Regions from separate parts of the Glutamicibacter sp. BS14 genome, predicted to be linked through region 2. Evidence: riboswitches for the same ligand, from Rfam matches in the RefSeq annotation. Region 2 holds a riboswitch; each other region holds the start of a gene.
What was found. A riboswitch is a leader RNA that binds a small molecule or an ion and turns the genes downstream of it on or off. The one in region 2 is predicted to bind S-adenosylmethionine.
Positions count from the first base shown of each region.

Region 1: it holds a riboswitch for S-adenosylmethionine, as region 2 does, so the genes downstream of both, AC1Z36_RS01265 (methionine ABC transporter ATP-binding protein) here and AC1Z36_RS02865 (flavin reductase family protein) in region 2, are expected to answer to the same signal.
Region 3: it holds a riboswitch for S-adenosylmethionine, as region 2 does, so the genes downstream of both, AC1Z36_RS03580 (substrate-binding domain-containing protein) here and AC1Z36_RS02865 (flavin reductase family protein) in region 2, are expected to answer to the same signal.
Region 4: it holds a riboswitch for S-adenosylmethionine, as region 2 does, so the genes downstream of both, AC1Z36_RS01285 (acyl-CoA dehydrogenase family protein) here and AC1Z36_RS02865 (flavin reductase family protein) in region 2, are expected to answer to the same signal.

Region 1 is NZ_CM167801.1:265,482-269,664, reverse strand. It holds gene ggt (gamma-glutamyltransferase) at 1-942, opposite strand, end outside; gene AC1Z36_RS01270 (NAD(P)H-binding protein) at 1,158-2,021, opposite strand; SAM riboswitch class I at 2,305-2,394, shown strand; gene AC1Z36_RS01265 (methionine ABC transporter ATP-binding protein) at 2,478-3,284, shown strand; gene AC1Z36_RS01260 (methionine ABC transporter permease) at 3,301-4,017, shown strand; gene AC1Z36_RS01255 (MetQ/NlpA family ABC transporter substrate-binding protein) at 4,061-4,183, shown strand, end outside.
Region 2 is NZ_CM167801.1:590,335-594,517, reverse strand. It holds gene dnaB (replicative DNA helicase) at 1-696, opposite strand, end outside; gene AC1Z36_RS02865 (flavin reductase family protein) at 1,765-2,265, opposite strand; SAM riboswitch class IV at 2,360-2,476, opposite strand; gene AC1Z36_RS02860 (AMP-binding protein) at 2,854-4,183, shown strand, end outside.
Region 3 is NZ_CM167801.1:752,156-756,338, reverse strand. It holds gene AC1Z36_RS03585 (sugar ABC transporter ATP-binding protein) at 1-823, opposite strand, end outside; gene AC1Z36_RS03580 (substrate-binding domain-containing protein) at 807-1,847, opposite strand; SAM riboswitch class I at 1,915-2,004, opposite strand; gene AC1Z36_RS03575 (SdpI family protein) at 2,279-2,653, shown strand; gene AC1Z36_RS03570 (GntP family permease) at 2,729-4,090, opposite strand.
Region 4 is NZ_CM167801.1:271,090-275,272, forward strand. It holds gene AC1Z36_RS01280 (LLM class flavin-dependent oxidoreductase) at 1-944, opposite strand, end outside; gene AC1Z36_RS01285 (acyl-CoA dehydrogenase family protein) at 1,002-2,333, opposite strand; SAM riboswitch class I at 2,349-2,440, opposite strand; SAM riboswitch class I at 2,708-2,809, shown strand; gene AC1Z36_RS01290 (ABC transporter ATP-binding protein) at 2,815-3,636, shown strand; gene AC1Z36_RS01295 (aliphatic sulfonate ABC transporter substrate-binding protein) at 3,722-4,183, shown strand, end outside.

The DNA.
Region 1 (4,183 bases), 320 kb from region 2:
CAGCGATTCGCCGATGGTCGTTCCGCCACTGGACGAAGGAGCCATGCCGAAGACGTCATAGCCCCGGTAGTCCACCTTAGTTGGTGCCTGCTCCACCACTTCGTAGCCGGCCAGGTCGGCAGTGCCCAGCTGCCCTGCGGGAACCGGGAGGGCGGTGTCTTCGCTCTTTGGCGGAGCCTGCACCGTTAGGGCGATTTCGGCAGCCAATTCGCCCTCATAGAATCCCTGGAGGCCTTGCTTGGCCAGCATCAGGTAGGTGTGTGCGAGATCCGGATTCTTGAAAATGCTCCCGACCTCCGGGGCATCTCCGCCGGGCAAGAACAATTCGCTCGTGGAGGTGAACGCGGCGAATCGTTCCTTGTTATCCAGGGTCTGCTCGCGGAACGTCTCGTCGATGACAAAGCCGCGTGAAGCGATCTGGGTCGCCGGCCGCAGAACCTGTTTCAGGTTCTGCGAACCCCAATTATCCAGTGCGCGCTGCCACGTGGCCAAGGTCCCGGGCACGCCCACGGACACGCCACTGGTGACCAGTTCCGGGGTGAAGTTATACGGCTCGCCGGTTTCAGGATCGATGAATGCATCATGCGCAATGCCTGCCGGTGCGGTTTCGCGGCCGTCGATGGTGCTGACCTTGCCCGACTTCGCATCGTAGTGCATGAAGTATCCGCCGCCGCCAATGCCTGCGCTATAGGGTTCGGTGACGCCCAGTGCCGCCGCGGTTGCCACAGCCGCATCGACGGCGTTGCCTCCCTTGCGCAGGATTTCGATGCCGGCAGCGGTGGCTTCCGGATCGACCGACGAGACTGCGCCTCCAGTGCCGATGGCGGTCGGGTCCTTCTGGGTGTGCCGTGGTTCGGCGCTCGCCGGAAGCGCTGAGAAAGCTCCCAGGCCCAAGGCGATGGCTGCCGCGCAGGCAACTGATCTTAAACGTACTCGTGGCATGCTTTGATCTCCTCTGCAGGTGGGGATGAAGTATGCGCAAATTTACGGGAGCGGGAACTCGCCGCACGGTTGTGACACGCAGCACCATGGGTTTGCGCGGCAATTTCGGCATTGCCGCGCGAATATTCCGGGTTGTGACGCGTTAAAGCGGCGGGCAGGCACCGCGGCCTCGATCGCCGCCAATGCCTGCCCGCTGGAACCCTAGTGCACCTGGGCTACTTGTCCAGGTTGTCCTTGATGACTTTGCCCAAGGAAGCCGGGGCGCGGCCGATCAGCTGAGCCAGCTCCCCGGAGTCCACTTCCAGCGCTCCTTCTCGAATGCGCATGTCGGTATCGACGAGGATGTGCGCGAACGGTCCGGGGACGCCGGCATCAGCGTAGATCTTTTCCAGTTGCCCGGGATCCATTTCCTGGTAGGCGATGTCCTGGCCGGCGGCAGCGCCAACCGCGCCAGCAAGCTGGGCGAGGGTGAATGGCTTGTCGCTGCCCAGCTCGTAGATCCTGCCGTTCTGGTTTTCTTCGGAAAGCAGCACGGCCGCAGCGGCATCCGCGTAGTCTGCACGGGCGGCAGCGCTGATCTTGCCATCGCCGGCGGCACCGAGCACCGTGCCGCTGTTGAGGTAGCCCATCAGCTGGTCGGTGTAGTTCTCGATGTACCATCCATTGCGCAACAGCACGTAGTCGATGCCGGATCCGGCCAGCAGCCGTTCGGTGGCGATGTGCTCCTCGGCGAGCTTCATGCCGCCGGACAGGGCGTTGGCAATTGAGGTGTAGGCGATCAGCGAGACATCCACGTGCTTGGCGGCATTGATGACGTTCTCATGCTGGGCAACGCGCTGGCCCACCTCGCTGGCCGAAATCAGCAGCAGCTTGTCTATGCCTTCGAGTGCGGACACGAGAGTTGGCTGGGCGTTGTAATCGGCAACGCGGGTTTCCAGGCCTTTGCCTGCCAGCGGTTCCAGCTTCTGCTCGGAGCGGCCAATGGCGACCAGATCAGCGGCATTCGCCCCGCGCGCCAGCAGCGCGTCGATGACTAGATTTCCAAGCTGTCCGGTGGCACCGGTAATTGCGATCTTCATGGGGTCCTCTCGTTGGTCTGCATCTGCTACAACCACCGTAGGCATCGCTGAATTCCCCACCCAAGATTGCTGGCACAAGCCAGCGAGAGATGGGCAGAAACTGCAAGGCTTTCGTCACAAAGAGGGGAAGTAGCGAAATGTGTCAGATTGCTACGTGGATTATTGCGTGATTTCAGCGTGGATCCGTCCGGACTATGACTTGATGACGCCGATTGAAGTAACGTTTGCCGGCCTGCGGGCGTGGACTCCAGACTTGAATTGTTCGGCTCGTACAACCGAACGCACACCATCCAGAGCGACTGAGAGATCTGGCTCAACGACGTCGCAGCAACCACCCGAGAGGGAGCGGTGCTACAGCCAGAACCGATGGAGTACTTTCACTTCGCGACGGAAAATCTGTGGAACGCAGATGATTTTCGCGAAGTGCGCTCCGCATAACCAAGCACCAAGGGAGCGATGATGATTCGTCTTGAAAACGTAACGACCGCCTTCGGCAAGGGCCAAGATCAATTCACGGCCGTCAAGGATGTCTCGCTGGAAATCCAGGCCGGAACCATCCATGGAATTATCGGATTTTCCGGTGCGGGAAAGTCAACGCTATTGCGCAATATCAATTTGCTGCAGCGTCCCACGTCGGGCCAGGTCATCGTGGATGGCGTCGAACTGACCGGGCTCAGTGAAGGAGACCTGCGAAAGCAGCGTCATGAGATCGGGATGATCTTCCAGCACTTCAACCTGCTGAACAATCGCACCGCGCAACAGAACGTCGAGCTGAATCTGAAGTTCGCTGGTGTTCCGAAAAAGCAACGCCGTGAACGTGCGCTGGAAGCGCTGTCCATAGTGGACCTCGCTGACAAGGCTGCCGCCTATCCAGGACAGCTTTCGGGCGGCCAGAAACAGCGCATCGCCATTGCCCGCGCGCTGGTCACCGAGCCCAAGGTCCTGCTGTGCGATGAGCCAACCAGTGCCGTGGATCCTAGAACGACAACGTCGGTGCTGCAATACCTCAGTGACATCAACGCCAGCCTTGGCATCACCACAGTCATCGTCACCCACGAGATGAACGTTATTAAGGCCATTGCCGACAAGGTTTCGGTCATGGAAGACGGAGCGGTAGTTGAAGAGTTCGCCCTGAGTTCGTTGCGAGAACCAGGCTTTGAACCAGTGACGCCAATCGGCCGCTACCTGATCAGTGACGAACTCACGCTTAACCGCCAGCCAAAGCAGGACCAAGCCGTCGCTGCCACCGTAGCCCGCGTATAGAGAACCTGGATTACCAATGAATTTCACGTCAGTAGTGCTAGCCACGAGCAACGGCAACGCAGCAGCTTTCAGTTTCGACCGCATCATCGAACTTGCCCCGGAAATCTGGGTCGCCATGGCGCAGACCTTTGCGATGCTGCTGGTTTCCATCCCGATCGCGATTCTCCTGGGAACCCCGCTGGGCATTTGGCTTTACTCGATGTCTCCCAACGGTTTGCGCCCACGTCCGCGACTGCACCGAATCGTTGACGGGCTGGTCAATACAATCCGTTCCTTCCCATTCCTCATCCTGCTGATCGCCATCATCCCGTTCACCCGATTCGTTGTGGGAACTACCATTGGCACCGCGGCGGTTATCGTTCCGCTGACCATCAACGCGATCCCCTATTTCGCCCGGTTCGTGGAGCAGAACATCAGCCAGCTTGGCAATGGCGTTGTCGAAGCAGCGCAGGCCATGGGCGCCACACGGGGACAGATCATCCGTGAAGTGCTGCTGATCGAAGCCAAGCCTGCACTGCTGTCTTCCATCACCATCATGACCGTCAGCTTCATCTCGTATTCGGCCATGGCCGGACTGGTCGGCGGAGGCGGTATCGGCGACTTCGCAATCCGCTACGGCTACTACCGCTATGAAACCGGAGTCATGCTGCTAGCCATCGTGTTGATGATCCTGCTGGTGCATGCAGTTCAGTTCGTCGGAACTCGGCTATCGCGCGCCGCTGACAAGCGCTAAACACAAAACCCGCTCAACTCGCATTTCAGCAAAGGACAACACCATGGCATTCTCTCGCCGCACCTTCTTAACTTTCACCGCCGGCTCCGCCGCACTCCTCGCGCTGGCTTCTTGCGGCCTGGCAGGTGGACAGGCCGCCGGCACCGGTGACAAGACCATCAAGGTT
Region 2 (4,183 bases):
GGCGAAGTCCAGCGCGAAGGTTGACTTGCCCACCGCAGGACGGGCGGCGATGATGATCATCTGGCCGCCCTTCAGGCCCTGGGTCAGCTCGTCGAATTCATAGAATCCGGTGGGCACACCGGTAATGCCATCGCCCGCGTTGGCCGCGTTCTCGATTTCATCAACGGTGTCTTCGATGATGTCCGAAAGGCGCACGTAGTCTTCACTGCTGCGGTTCTCGGCCACCTTGTAGACCTCTGCTTGGGCTTCGTTGACGATCGCATCAACTTCACCATCTGGAGAGTAGCCCATCTGGACAATACGCGTTCCGGCGTCAACCAATCGGCGCAGCACGGCGCGTTCGCGCACGATTTCTGCGTAGTACCCGGCGTTGGCTGCAGTTGGAACCTGCTGGATGAGATTGTGAAGGTAGGCGGCGCCACCAATGCGCGAGATCTCGCCGCGCTTGGTCAGCAAGTCGGCTACGGTGACCGCATCGGCTGGTTCGCCACGACCGTAGAGGTCGACAATCGCCTCGTAAATTGATTCGTGGGAGGGACGGTAGAAGTCGGTGCCGCGAATGGATTCAACGACGTCAGCAATGGCGTCCTTGGAGAGCATCATGCCACCGAGGACCGACATCTCGGCCTCGATATCCTGTGGCGGCTTGCGCCCTGCGTCGGAATCTCGTCCTTCGTAAACCGGCTCAGCACTCATTGCAGACACTTCCATCCCCTATTGACCCGCTGGGAAAAATTATCCTTGCCTCATGGCAACGCTTCATCGTGTCAGTCGATACGGACATTTGGATGTCAGGCGCCTGTGGATATTTCTCTCCCGAACCCAACACTAGGGCTGTTATTAACAGGCGTAAACCTCATTATCCACAGAATATGTGGATAACACTCCTCTACCTGTGGAGTTCCCTGTTCACAGTCTGGGGAGAACTCTGTGGATTACCCCACTCTACGTATCATTAATATCTGTTGACTTGGTTGTTTGTATTCGCACACCTGTGGACAGAAACTTAATTCATTGAAGCTCACGCCAACCGACCCAAGGTTATCAACACCCTTAATCGCCCAGTTCCCAGGGTTTTTCACCCTTTGTACACATTTGCCCACGTCTTGTCCACAGTTTTGTGGATAACCTTGTGGATACTGGTGAATTTACAAAACCCTAAGTCACCGTGGATTAAATTCGCCAGCAAGGCCGGATCTTCCAGTAGTCCACAATCGGCTAGGGTTTCTGCGTTCGGGGGCGGTGGATAACTTAATGTGTGCAACGACTCGGCGGGCGAACCTGGATCAGCGACTGGGCTGCCGGCGCACTCTCGCCACTTCGCGTCCGCGACGCGCGCCAGTGAAGACGCCATAAAGCGCCGGTTTCATTTGTGATGCGCAGCCTTTGCATGGCTCGGAAGCCCCATCCGAGGGTTGCCGGCAATTCGCTGCCGCTCTGGTCCAGCGTGCAGCGAGGATCCATGAGCTATCTGCGCGGTTCTGTTCGACAGCCCAGGCGGGTGGCGGATATGGCGAGTTCAAGGTTTCTCGCGACAGATACTTTGATGACGAGGTTATCGCCAAATGCCTGGGGCAGCTGGCCCAAGAAGGCAGGCCATGAGATTGCCAGCCATCTTGCCACGTCTTCAGGGTGGCGTGAGAGAACGGGCATTGCCGGTGTCGAGGGCTGCGGGGAACGGCTCAACCCGCCTAACCGGAATTCAAAAAGCTCCGGCCAGATCGATGTTTTGATCTGGCCGGAGCTTTGGAAGATGCGAAGCGCTTATACGAGCTCAGGAATCGGCAGCGAATGGAACCGCGAATCATGGAAGATCTGTGGCGAGTGCTCGGAGGTGCGGTGCCCGTGGACTTCCATCAGGACTACCCAGTGATCCCCCGCTTCGACCTCGTTGTAGATCGAAGTCTCCAGCCACAACGTTGAGTCGTTGACGAAGAGCGCGCCCTGATCCGAGGAATAGGTATCGATTCCGCGGAACCGGTCGCCATTTTTCGAGGCAATCTGAGCGCAGACACCATCATTGCGTTCGCTCAGCACTGAGACGCCAATGCGGCCAGCTTCGCGCAGCTTTGGCCAAGTGTTCGAGGACTTCTGCACGGCGAACATCACCAGTGCAGGTTCGAGGGAAACTCCCACGGTAAACGATGAAGCGACAATTCCCGTCTTCACGCCATCCAGTTCTGCACAGAGGGCGGCTACCCCTGATGGATGCTGAGCGAAAACCTTGCGCAGGGTCAACGGGTCAAGTTCAAGATTCAATGACATGGCTCGATTCCTTTGGGTCTTGCCCACCGCGCAGTAGCCTGCAAGCATTGGCTTCTCGTTACTCGAAGCCGCTTGGGCTGAAGTTCCGCGCCGTGTGCGGTACTTGTTCCAGCACATTTTGCGTGGAACCGAATCCTCACCTGGAGCACCCCACTACCGTTGAGAGGGTTGCCGATCAGCAAGCCAGGGCTTATAGCTGATGCTCTTGATTCTGTTTAAAACGATATGGCTCATGACGAACAGTCGTCAAACATTTCACTTCGCAAATCGCAATATTCGACGCAATATTCGATCCGAGGCCCCGCAGCAAGCCCTTGGGCAGTCTTTTATTCGCCAGATGCCGCGCTTCTTTGAACACCTCGGCCCCACGATCGCAGCAGGCTTTCGCCGATCTTGATTCGGCAGAACACCAACGCCTCCCCTGGGCTCGGGGCCCTGCCGCGAATTCCCTACCGCCCACCGTAATGAAACTTGGTTTCTCGGCATGACGCTGAGGTTCATGCCACTATTGGTCGTGGAGTGCGTTGAGTCACACTCCCGCTTATTGTTCTCCGTAACCACCGATGACGATTGAGGAATAGCCACACCATGGTAGAGATTCAGGCCAACCATTCAGAATTGACCCCACTGCGTTTCTTGGAACGCACAGCCGAGGCCTATCCGAAGAAGACCGCCGTAATCCATGGAACTCGCAGCTTCTCCTATGAAGAATTCGAAGCACGGGTGCACCGCTTTGCCCAGGCGCTGAAAGCACGCATTGAGCCAGGCGACCGCGTGGCCGTGCTGGCACCGAATACTCCCGAGATGCTCATGGCGCATTACGCCGTACCGCTGGCGGGCGGAGTACTCATTGCCCTGAACACCCGCCTCTCGGCCCACGAGCTGCAGTACATCGTTGATCATTCTGCCGCCAAGCTGATGCTTGCCGACACAGAGCTGCTGGAGAACACCAAGACTCTGCGCCAAGAGAACCCAACACTGGAGGCGCTCATCGAGATCACCGATGACCAGTTCGCCGGAGAGCGTCCCGAGGTAATAGTCGACGCCACCCTGGACGAACTGATCGCAGAAGCCGCGGATGAAAAGCTTCCCTACGCCATCGCTGACGAGCGGGCTCCGATCACCCTGAACTACACTTCGGGCACCACCGGCAAGCCGAAGGGCGTGCTCTACTCGCACCGCGGCAGCTACCTGAACTCGTTGGGCGAAGCGCACCACCAGGGCTTTACCGCCAAGACCCGCTATTTGTGGACCCTGCCGATGTTCCACTGCAACGGCTGGTGCACTCCGTGGGCGGTCACCGCAGCGGGAGGAACCCACTTGTGCCTGCGCGGCGTGCGCGAAGATGCCGTTTGGGATGCCATCGAGAATCTGGGGACCACCCACTTGTGCGGCGCTCCAACCGTCTGCTCGATCATCGCTGACTCCACCCGCGCCCACCAGCTCGATGCGCCACTGCGCATCACCACCGCAGGTGCTCCCCCGTCCCCTGCAATCATCTCCAAGCTGCAGAAACTGGGCATCGAGGTAGTCCATGTATATGGCCTCACCGAGGTATACGGACCGTACACGGTGTGCGAGTACCAGGATGAGTGGGATGCCCTCGATGGCCCGGACCGGGCCGCGAAGCTCGCCCGCCAAGGCGTTGGCATGATTACCGCCGAGTCCGCACGCATTGTTGACGAGAACATGAACGATGTCCCGGCGGATGGACAGACCATGGGCGAAATCGTGCTGCGCGGCAATAACGTCATGATCGGCTACTACCGCGATGAAGCGGCCACTACCCAAGCTTTCCATGGCGGCTGGTTCCACACCGGCGATCTGGGTGTCATGCACCCGGATGGCTACATCCAGGTGCGCGACCGGGCCAAGGACATCATCATTTCCGGCGGCGAGAACATCTCCACCATCGAGG
Region 3 (4,183 bases), 160 kb from region 2:
CGGCCACCGAGAGGTCCACCAGTTCAAGGGCAGGCTCGCCCTGAACGGCGGGCGGCTCGCGCCTCTGGTGCGAGAACTCGTTAACCTGGTTGCCCAGCATCAAGCCGATGACATCTTCGATACTGTCACCGTCCGCGAAACTGGCGTCACCGGCATTTCTGCCGTTGCGCAGCACCGTAATCCGGTCGGTGATCTGCCGCAGTTCCTGGAGATAATGCGAGATGAAAATGATCCCTACCCCGCGGTCCCGCAGATGCCGGATCGTGCCGAAGAGCTGTTCAACTTCATCATTGGCCAACGGTGCCGTCGGCTCATCGAGAATCAGCACCTTGGGTTCGGCCAGTACGGCACGGGCAATCTGGATCAGCTGCTGCTGGGCAACGCTGAGCTCATCAACGAAGGCACCGGTGTCCAGCTCCTGGCCGGTGGTTCGCAAAATATCCGCCCGGGCTGCTGCCTGCGCGGTGCGCTCGTGGCGCCAGAGCCCACGACTCTTCGCGGTGCCCAGATACAGCTGTTCGGCGACGGTCAAGCGGCCGGCCAGATGGCGGTCCTGGTGAATCACTTCAATGCCTAGCGCTTCGGCATCGGCAGGCCGGCGAATTTGCACCGGCTGGCCGGCAAGTTCGATCTGCCCCGAGTCCAGGGTGTACAGCCCGGTGAGTATCTTGATCAGGGTGGATTTTCCAGCTCCGTTTTCGCCCACTAGGCCCAGAACCTCTCCGGCCCGAAGCTGCAGGTGCACATGGTCGAGCACGGCGACCGTGCCAAAGGACTTGTTGATGGCGGCCATGCTCAGCAGTTCCTTAGATTCCGTTGTCATGGCGCACCTGATTCACGTTGTCCTTGTCGACAAAAATCGGCTCGGCATAGCTGGTGCTCGGAACCAGATCGGTTTGCCCATCGAGGAACAGGGCGATATTAGTGGCCGAGGCAGCGGCAATCTGCTTGGTGGGCTGAGCGACGGTGAACTGGTATGAACTGTCCGGGTTCGCTATCAAATCCAGGGCCCCGGGCTCTGCGTCCACTCCATACAGCTTGATGTCGCCACCAGTGGGATCGATGGCCTGCGCGGCACCGATCAGCGGCATGTCCCAGCAGGACCAAATCGCGTCAACTTCGCCCTCGGGCAGCCTGCGCAGTTGGTCCTGGATCTGGTTTTTGGCATCCTCGATGGTGCCTTCGTATTTGTCCTGGAGTTCCGGGGTGATCTTCTCGATATTTGGGTAGTCTTCCAGCACCAGGTTCAGGCTGTTGTAGCGGATCCGGCAGGGAGTCACACCGGGGAAGCCGTTGAAGACCAGAATCTTCCCCTTGCCGTGGAGGTCTTCAGCCATGGTGCGAGCCAGCGTGGTGCCGACGTTCCAGTTGTCGCTGGTGACGTTGTTCTTCGAGTATTCGCTTTGGAAATCGATGGTGAACAGCGGGATCCCGGCGGCGTCCACCTTGGCCAAGGCAGGAGTGAGCGTTTGGGCATCGCCCAGGATCACCACGATGGCATCGGGCGACTGGGTGATCAGGTTTTCTACGTCAGAGACGTGCTTCTCGTCTTTGGCTTCGGCTTGGGTAGCGATGACCTCGCCGCCGAGCTCTTTGATGCGCTCTTGGATCTGCTGGTAGACCACGCGCGAGTAGTCGTGCAGGATATCCTTGGCCGCGATGCCGACCTTTTTGCCTTTGAGTGATGGAACGTTGTCGAGCTTATGCTCGGCTTGCGGATTACTGCTTTGCGCCACAACCGGCGCTATTTCCGGCCGTGGTTCTTTCAGCGAGCAGCCAGTCAGCAGTGTTGCTGCCGCCATCGCTGAAGCCAGAACTTTCAAGGCGTTCGGACGAGTACGAGTCATGTCGTCCCTCTCTTAGACAAATTGAACGAGGGATCCCGAACAGAAGTTCATGCTTCTAGACCCGGGAGTTCCATCGAACCTGGCGTTAGCACTACCTGCTGGTGCAGGCTTGCTGCGGCGTCTCGGAGCCAGGTCTCTCAGCCGCTCTGGATGGGTTGTGCTCCGAGTCAAGCATTACTGGCAGGCCCTCGGGAAGGGCGCTGTCATGCGGAGGAACAGCAGGACAAAATACGTCATCTTCGCGCCTTCGCCCTGCCGGAAAACGGGCAGATAAGACGTCATATGACCTTCGCATGACGCAATTGGCATGCCGGAACTGGATCTCAAGAACGTTCCCGCAGGCATCGATTGGGAACACAGCGTGGATCAGGGCACTTCCATGCGACCGCATAGAATGGCCATTCAAGATCAATCGGCAGAAGAGGCGGCAAGTGGATCCAGCAGGCGTGATTGCCTTCATGTTCGGGTTGCTGAGCATAACGCTGGTCGCAGCGTTCCTCGCCCCGATGGCACGGAACCGGAAGCTCGCTCGCAATGCGGCGATCGGCATCAAGACGCGCCACACCTTGGCCAGCGATGACGCCTGGTTCGCCGGGCATCAGCAGGCTGCGCCCCTGCTTGCCGCGGCTTCCTGGGCCGGTTGGGCGGCATTGGCCAGCGCAGCAGTTCTCTGCCTGCTGGGCCAATTCGGTTTCGCCTTCGCCGCGACCGGAACCGGCTACCTGGCCGCCATCGCGTTGCTGGTGATCTCGACTGCCACAGCGAATAAGGCCGCGCGGAGCTTCCCGGCGGCAGGCCTGGGCTAATCCAGCACTGCTTAAAGCAACGGATCGCGCCATCTGCCGATGGCGCGATCCGTTGCTTTCTTGGAAGGCGTGCTGCTAAAGCAGTACGGCTCCCAGGACCAGTACAGTCAGGAACCCCGCGGTGCCCTGGATGGCGGTAGCCACGCTCAGGGTCTTGTAGGCGGTGATCACCGGAATGCGGCTGAGCTGCGAGACGACCCAGAAGTAGGAGTCGTTGGCGTGCGAGACAACCATCGCACCGGCGCCTACTGCCAATACGGATAGCACCATGCCCAGCTCCGAACCCAAGCCCAGGGAGCCGAGCATCGGAGCGACCAGCGCGGAAGTGGTCACCATTGAGACGGTGGACGAGCCCTGTGCGGACTTCAGTGCAGCGGCGATCAGGAATGGCACAGCCAGGCCCAAGCCCAGTCCGCTGAGTGAATCCGAAAGAATCGTGGTCAGATCCGACGCGGCCAGGACCGCCCCGAAGCCGGCGCCGGCACCGGTGATCAGCAAGATCGGAGCAGCGGTGCGTACAGCTTCGTTCATCTGCTCATTGAAGACCGCCAGCTTGCTGCCACCGCTCAAAAGAAAAGTCGATGAGATCAAGCCGAAGATCAGCGCAATAACTGGCGTCCCCAGGAAGGAAAGGATTTCCAGGGCAGCGCCTTCGCCCATCGGGTGCGAGGGCAGCTTCGCAATGGATGCGGCACAGATCAGCACCAGCGGAACCAGGATCGGCATGAAGGCCAGCGCCGGGCTGGGCAATTTTCCGAAGCTTGCACGCAGCTGCTCATAGTCGAGTTCGGAGATGTCATTGTGGTCGTCGCTTGGCAACGGGGTCCATTTGGACTTGTTGAAGCGGCTGGCGTAGGCCAAGCCGGCAAGGGCCGAGATGGCCGCAACGGGCAATCCGACAGCGATGATCAAGCCCAAGTTATCGGCAATGCCGATGCTTTCGGCTGCGGCCAGCGGGCCCGGAGTTGGAGGCACCATGGTGTGGGTCGCGTACAGGCCGGTCATCAGGGCGATGGAAGTTGCCAGCCCAGAGATCCCGGTACGCAGGGTGATCGCTTTGCGCAGCGAGTTGAGCACCACGTATCCCGAGTCGCAGAAGACCGGAATGGAAACGATGTAGCCGATAATCGATAGCGTCAGGTTGGGGAACCGGGTACCCAGGACCTTGATCAGCGCATCTGCCATGGAGATCGCGGCGCCGGATTTCTCCAGGATGACACCGATCATTGTTCCGAACAGGATCACCAGTCCGATATTTCCCATGGTGCTGCCGAAAGCCGTGGTGACCGTCGAAGCCACGTCGGCCAGCGGAATCCGGTAGGCGAAGGCCGCCAGGATAGCGGCGCCAACGAGGGCGAGAAATGGGCTGATCTTCAAGCGTGCTGTGACCATCACGATGGCCACAACAAGGATCAGCAGAACTAGCAGTTCGTACACGGCGGGTTGGCTCCTTTGCCAATATCGGTAGTTCAATGCGCCCAGCCCGCAATGGCTCAACGGGTGGACCAGCCCTATCGGCAAAGCCGCTCA
Region 4 (4,183 bases), 320 kb from region 2:
AGCAGTGCCAGCGACCCCTCGATATCCACGTAGGAGCTGTAGTCCTGGAACTTCGCCTGGGCCAGTTCGGTGGTTTCGGCGGTAATGATGGTCTGCATGGCGAAGACCTTGATGTCGTAGCGGCCACGCCCGGCGGCCTCGGCAGCGTCACGGATCTTGCTGACCGCTTCCTTCAGCAGGTCGCGGGTGGGGCAATTGACGAAGATCGCTTCGGCGTTCGACGCGGCGAACTCGGTGCCGCGCTTGGAGGCGCCGGCCTGGTAGATCACCGGGGTGCGCTGGGTGGACGGCTCGGTGATGGCGATGCCCGGAACCTTGAAGTACTTGCCTTCGTGCTCGATCGGGTGCACCTTGGCCGGGTCGGTGTAGACGCCGGTGGCCTTGTCATTCTGCACCGCGTCGTCTTCCCACGAGCCTTCGAGCAGCTTGTAGACCACCTCGAGGTACTCATCGGCGTGGTTGTAGCGCTCGTCGTGCTCCATCTGGTCTTCCTGGCCCATATTGCGGGCGGCCGAGGGAAGGTAGCCGGTGACGACATTCCAGCCCACGCGGCCGTTGGTCAGGTGGTCCAGGGTGGCCAGGCGGCGGGCGAAAGCGTACGGGTGCTCATAGGCGGTGCCCGCGGTGACGCCGAAGCCGAGGTTCTCGGTCACGGCGGCCATGGCGGAAACCAGCATCATCGGGTCGTTGACCGGTGCCTGGGCGCCGGAGCCCAGCGGGGTGACGTTGGTGCCCTTGTACACGTCGTAGGTGCCCAGCACGTCGGCGAGGAACAGTCCGTCGAACTTCCCCTTTTCCAGCACCTTGGCCAGGTGCGTCCAGTAGCCCAGGGTGTTGTAGGTCGAGGCCTTGTCCTGCGGATGGCGCCACAGGCCCGGCGACTGGTGCACCACGCAGTTCATGTCGAATGCGTTGAATAGGATCTCGCGCTTGTTCTCGCTCATGGCTTTGCCCCCATAGGTCGGTAATCGTGGAAAGTTGCTGGTTTGCGTCGCAGGCCCTCAAGCCCGCTGGGTTGAATCTTCGCCGGTGACGGACAGCCGCTGCGGCTGGACCCCGTTGATCTCGTAGTCCCCGACGATGCGCGCCTTGTAGATCGCCGGGTTATGGGTGGCGATGGTGCGCGCATTGCGCCAGTGCCGGTCCAGGTTGCAGCCGCTTCTGGTGGACGAGGCTCCCAGTCCGTCGAAGAGCTTGCTGGTCACGCCGATGGCCAGTGGCTGCACCACGGTTTGCGCGCGGTTGGCGGCCAGCTCGCATACGGCGTAGCGTTCCTCGTCGTTCAGTCCCGGATCGCCCAGGGCCGCCTCGACTTCGAGTACCGCGCCGATCACCACGGAGTCGGCAGCGAAGGACTCCGCGGAAACTTCGCCCACCAGCTGGAGGACCTGGGGTTCCTGGTATACCGGCACCCCGGTTCCGGTGGTGAAGATGCGGGTGCGCGCCTGCACCGCGTGACGCAGGTCGTTCAATGCGGCGCGGGCGATGCCCGCCTGCACGGCCATGAGAACCAGCTGGAAGATCGCCGCTTCGGAGTCATTGGTCTGCTGCGGCATGAAGCAATCCACCGGGACCTGGTGGAATTCGGTGGTGCCGGTTCCGGTGAGGCCCTGGCCGAACCCATCCCAGTCGTCGAGGATCTTGACGCCGCTGCGCTGGGTGGAGACCACGGCGATCTGGCGGCCGGCGAGCTCCGGGTGGGCCACGGCAACGGTGGTCCAGTCGGCAAAAATGGTGCCGGTGCAGTAGTACTTTTCACCGTCGATCACCCAGCGCCCGTCCACGGTGCTGGCCTTGGTGTTCAAGGTGCCCAGGGCGTTGCCACCGCGTTCGGTGTAGGCGTTGCCGATAATCTGCCCAGCAGCGATGCGAGCGACCCACTTCTTGCGCAGCTCTTCGTCCTCCAGTGCCAAGACGTTCTCGACGAATGCGATATGCGCACGCCACAGCTGGCCTACGTGGGAGTCCGCCTCGGACAGCTCGATGAGCAGACGGAAGACATCCACCAGCCGTGCGCCGTAGCCCCCGTCGGCAACGGAAAGGCGCAGCGCACCGAAACGCTCGCGATTCAGCAGGCCTACCTGCTCGAAAGGAAGCACGCGGTTCAAGTCGCGGTCCTTGGCTGTCGCGGCGATCTGCGCAAAAACGGGACGGAAAATTTCGGCCAGCCGGTCGTATTGCTCATCCGCACTTGGTCCGGGGGTGATTTTCAGCAATTGCCTGGTCGGCAGCTGTTCTTCAAACTTGTCCAGGTCCATTGCGGTGGCCTGCGAAGGGTCACTGAGCTGGTTGAAGTCCAGTCCGAGGGCATTGTGCGATTCACCAATAGGCATCAGGGTTCTCAATTCTTTCCATCGGTCCTGGCGGTAGCACCGTCCCGCTATTGGGGTGGTTGCTGCGGCGTCGTGGAGCCAGATCTCTCAGCCGCTCTGGATGGGTCGTAATTCATTTGTAACGGTAATAAACCGGCGTTTCCAACCCGCGAAGTCACATTTCGTCCCAGTGCCGGCAGTGCCCATCTTCAAATTTCACAGCCTAATCCGCGTCCTGCCGAAGATGAGTTGCAAAGTTTTGCTTAATGTCGAGCAAACCGGCCTGCAATAAAATAAATAACGAAATTTCTGGGCAATGTGACGTAGTTGTCGAAGATTTTTTCATATTACGCAAGATTTGCGTTCAAATCGTTCGACTCGTTGTAATGGACACGTAACCATCCCGAGCGGCCGAGAGATCTGGCTCCACGACGCCGCAGCAACCACCTTTGGAGTTTTGCTCTGCAGGCCGGTGCTACCGCCAGGAACGATGGAGATGAACATGACTCTTTCCTTTGCAGCGCCCGAGGCAGCTCCCGTTGCCTCAGCTTCAAGCGCCCTGGACGTGCAGTTCAGCAACGTGTCGCGAACCTTCACCACCAAGATGGAAAGCCGCACCGTTCTGACCGATATCAACCTGCAAATTCCAGCAGGTCAAGTCGTGGCCATTCTTGGAGCCAGCGGTTGCGGAAAATCCACGCTGCTGCGTTCAGTATCGGGCTTGGACCACCCCACCACCGGCACCATCCGCACCGGCACCCGCGAGGTCACCGGCATCAACGAGTTATGCGCCGTTGCCTTCCAGGAGCCCCGGCTGCTGCCATGGCGCTCGGTTCGCCAGAACATTGCACTGGGCCTGGCACCGGAAACCGATAAGCGCGCCGGCAACTCGCTGATCGATGAGTTGATCGAGCTGACCGGTCTGAGCCATGCAGCCAGCTTGCGCCCACGCGAGATCTCCGGAGGCATGGCGCAACGGGTTTCGCTGGCTCGCGCGCTGGCTCGGCGCCCGGGTGTATTGCTTCTTGATGAACCCTTCGGCGCCCTCGATGCGCTGACACGCTTGAAGATGCAGGATCTGCTGCTCTCGATTCACGCATCGTTCCCCACCACTGTTCTCATGGTGACCCATGATGTGGACGAGGCGTTGACTTTGGCTGACCGCGTGATTGTTCTGGGGCGAGGCGCTGGGCATAGTGCAGCGGGCGTCATCGAGGATCTGTCCATCTCAGCTGTGCATCCACGCCGGCATACCGATGAAAAGTTCGTTGCAGATCGCCTGCACCTATTGCGCCTGCTCGGCGTCGACCCAACCAACCATTAGTCCCGGCCACGCCGTGGGTCCCGAACCATTCGTCCCCTTTGCCTTTTCACCTACACCGCTTGCACGCACAATTCTAGGATTCTCCATGCTTTTGAACCGTCTCACCCGCCGCACTGCATTGTCCGCCGCCGCCTTGATCGTTGGCGCAGTTGCCCTGACCGGCTGTGCTGGCGAAAACGCTACAGCCTCCTCGGATGGTCAGACCCTGTCCATCGACTTTGCCACTTACAACCCGCTGAGCCTGGTACTCAAGGAAAAGGGATGGTTGGAAGCAGCCGCCAAGGAGCAGGGCGTAAATGTCGAATGGATCCAGTCCGCTGGTTCCAACAAGGCCAATGAAGCCCTTCGCGCCGACGCAATCGATGTTGGTTCCACAGCCGGTTCCGCTGCGCTCCTGAACCGTTCGAACGGTGCACCCATCAAGACCATCGCACTGTATTCGCAGCCGGAATGGGCGGCCCTGGTAGTGGATAAGGACTCGAAAATCGAGTCCGTTGAAGATCTCGCTGGCAAGACCGTGGCCGCTACAAAGGGCACCGACCCATAC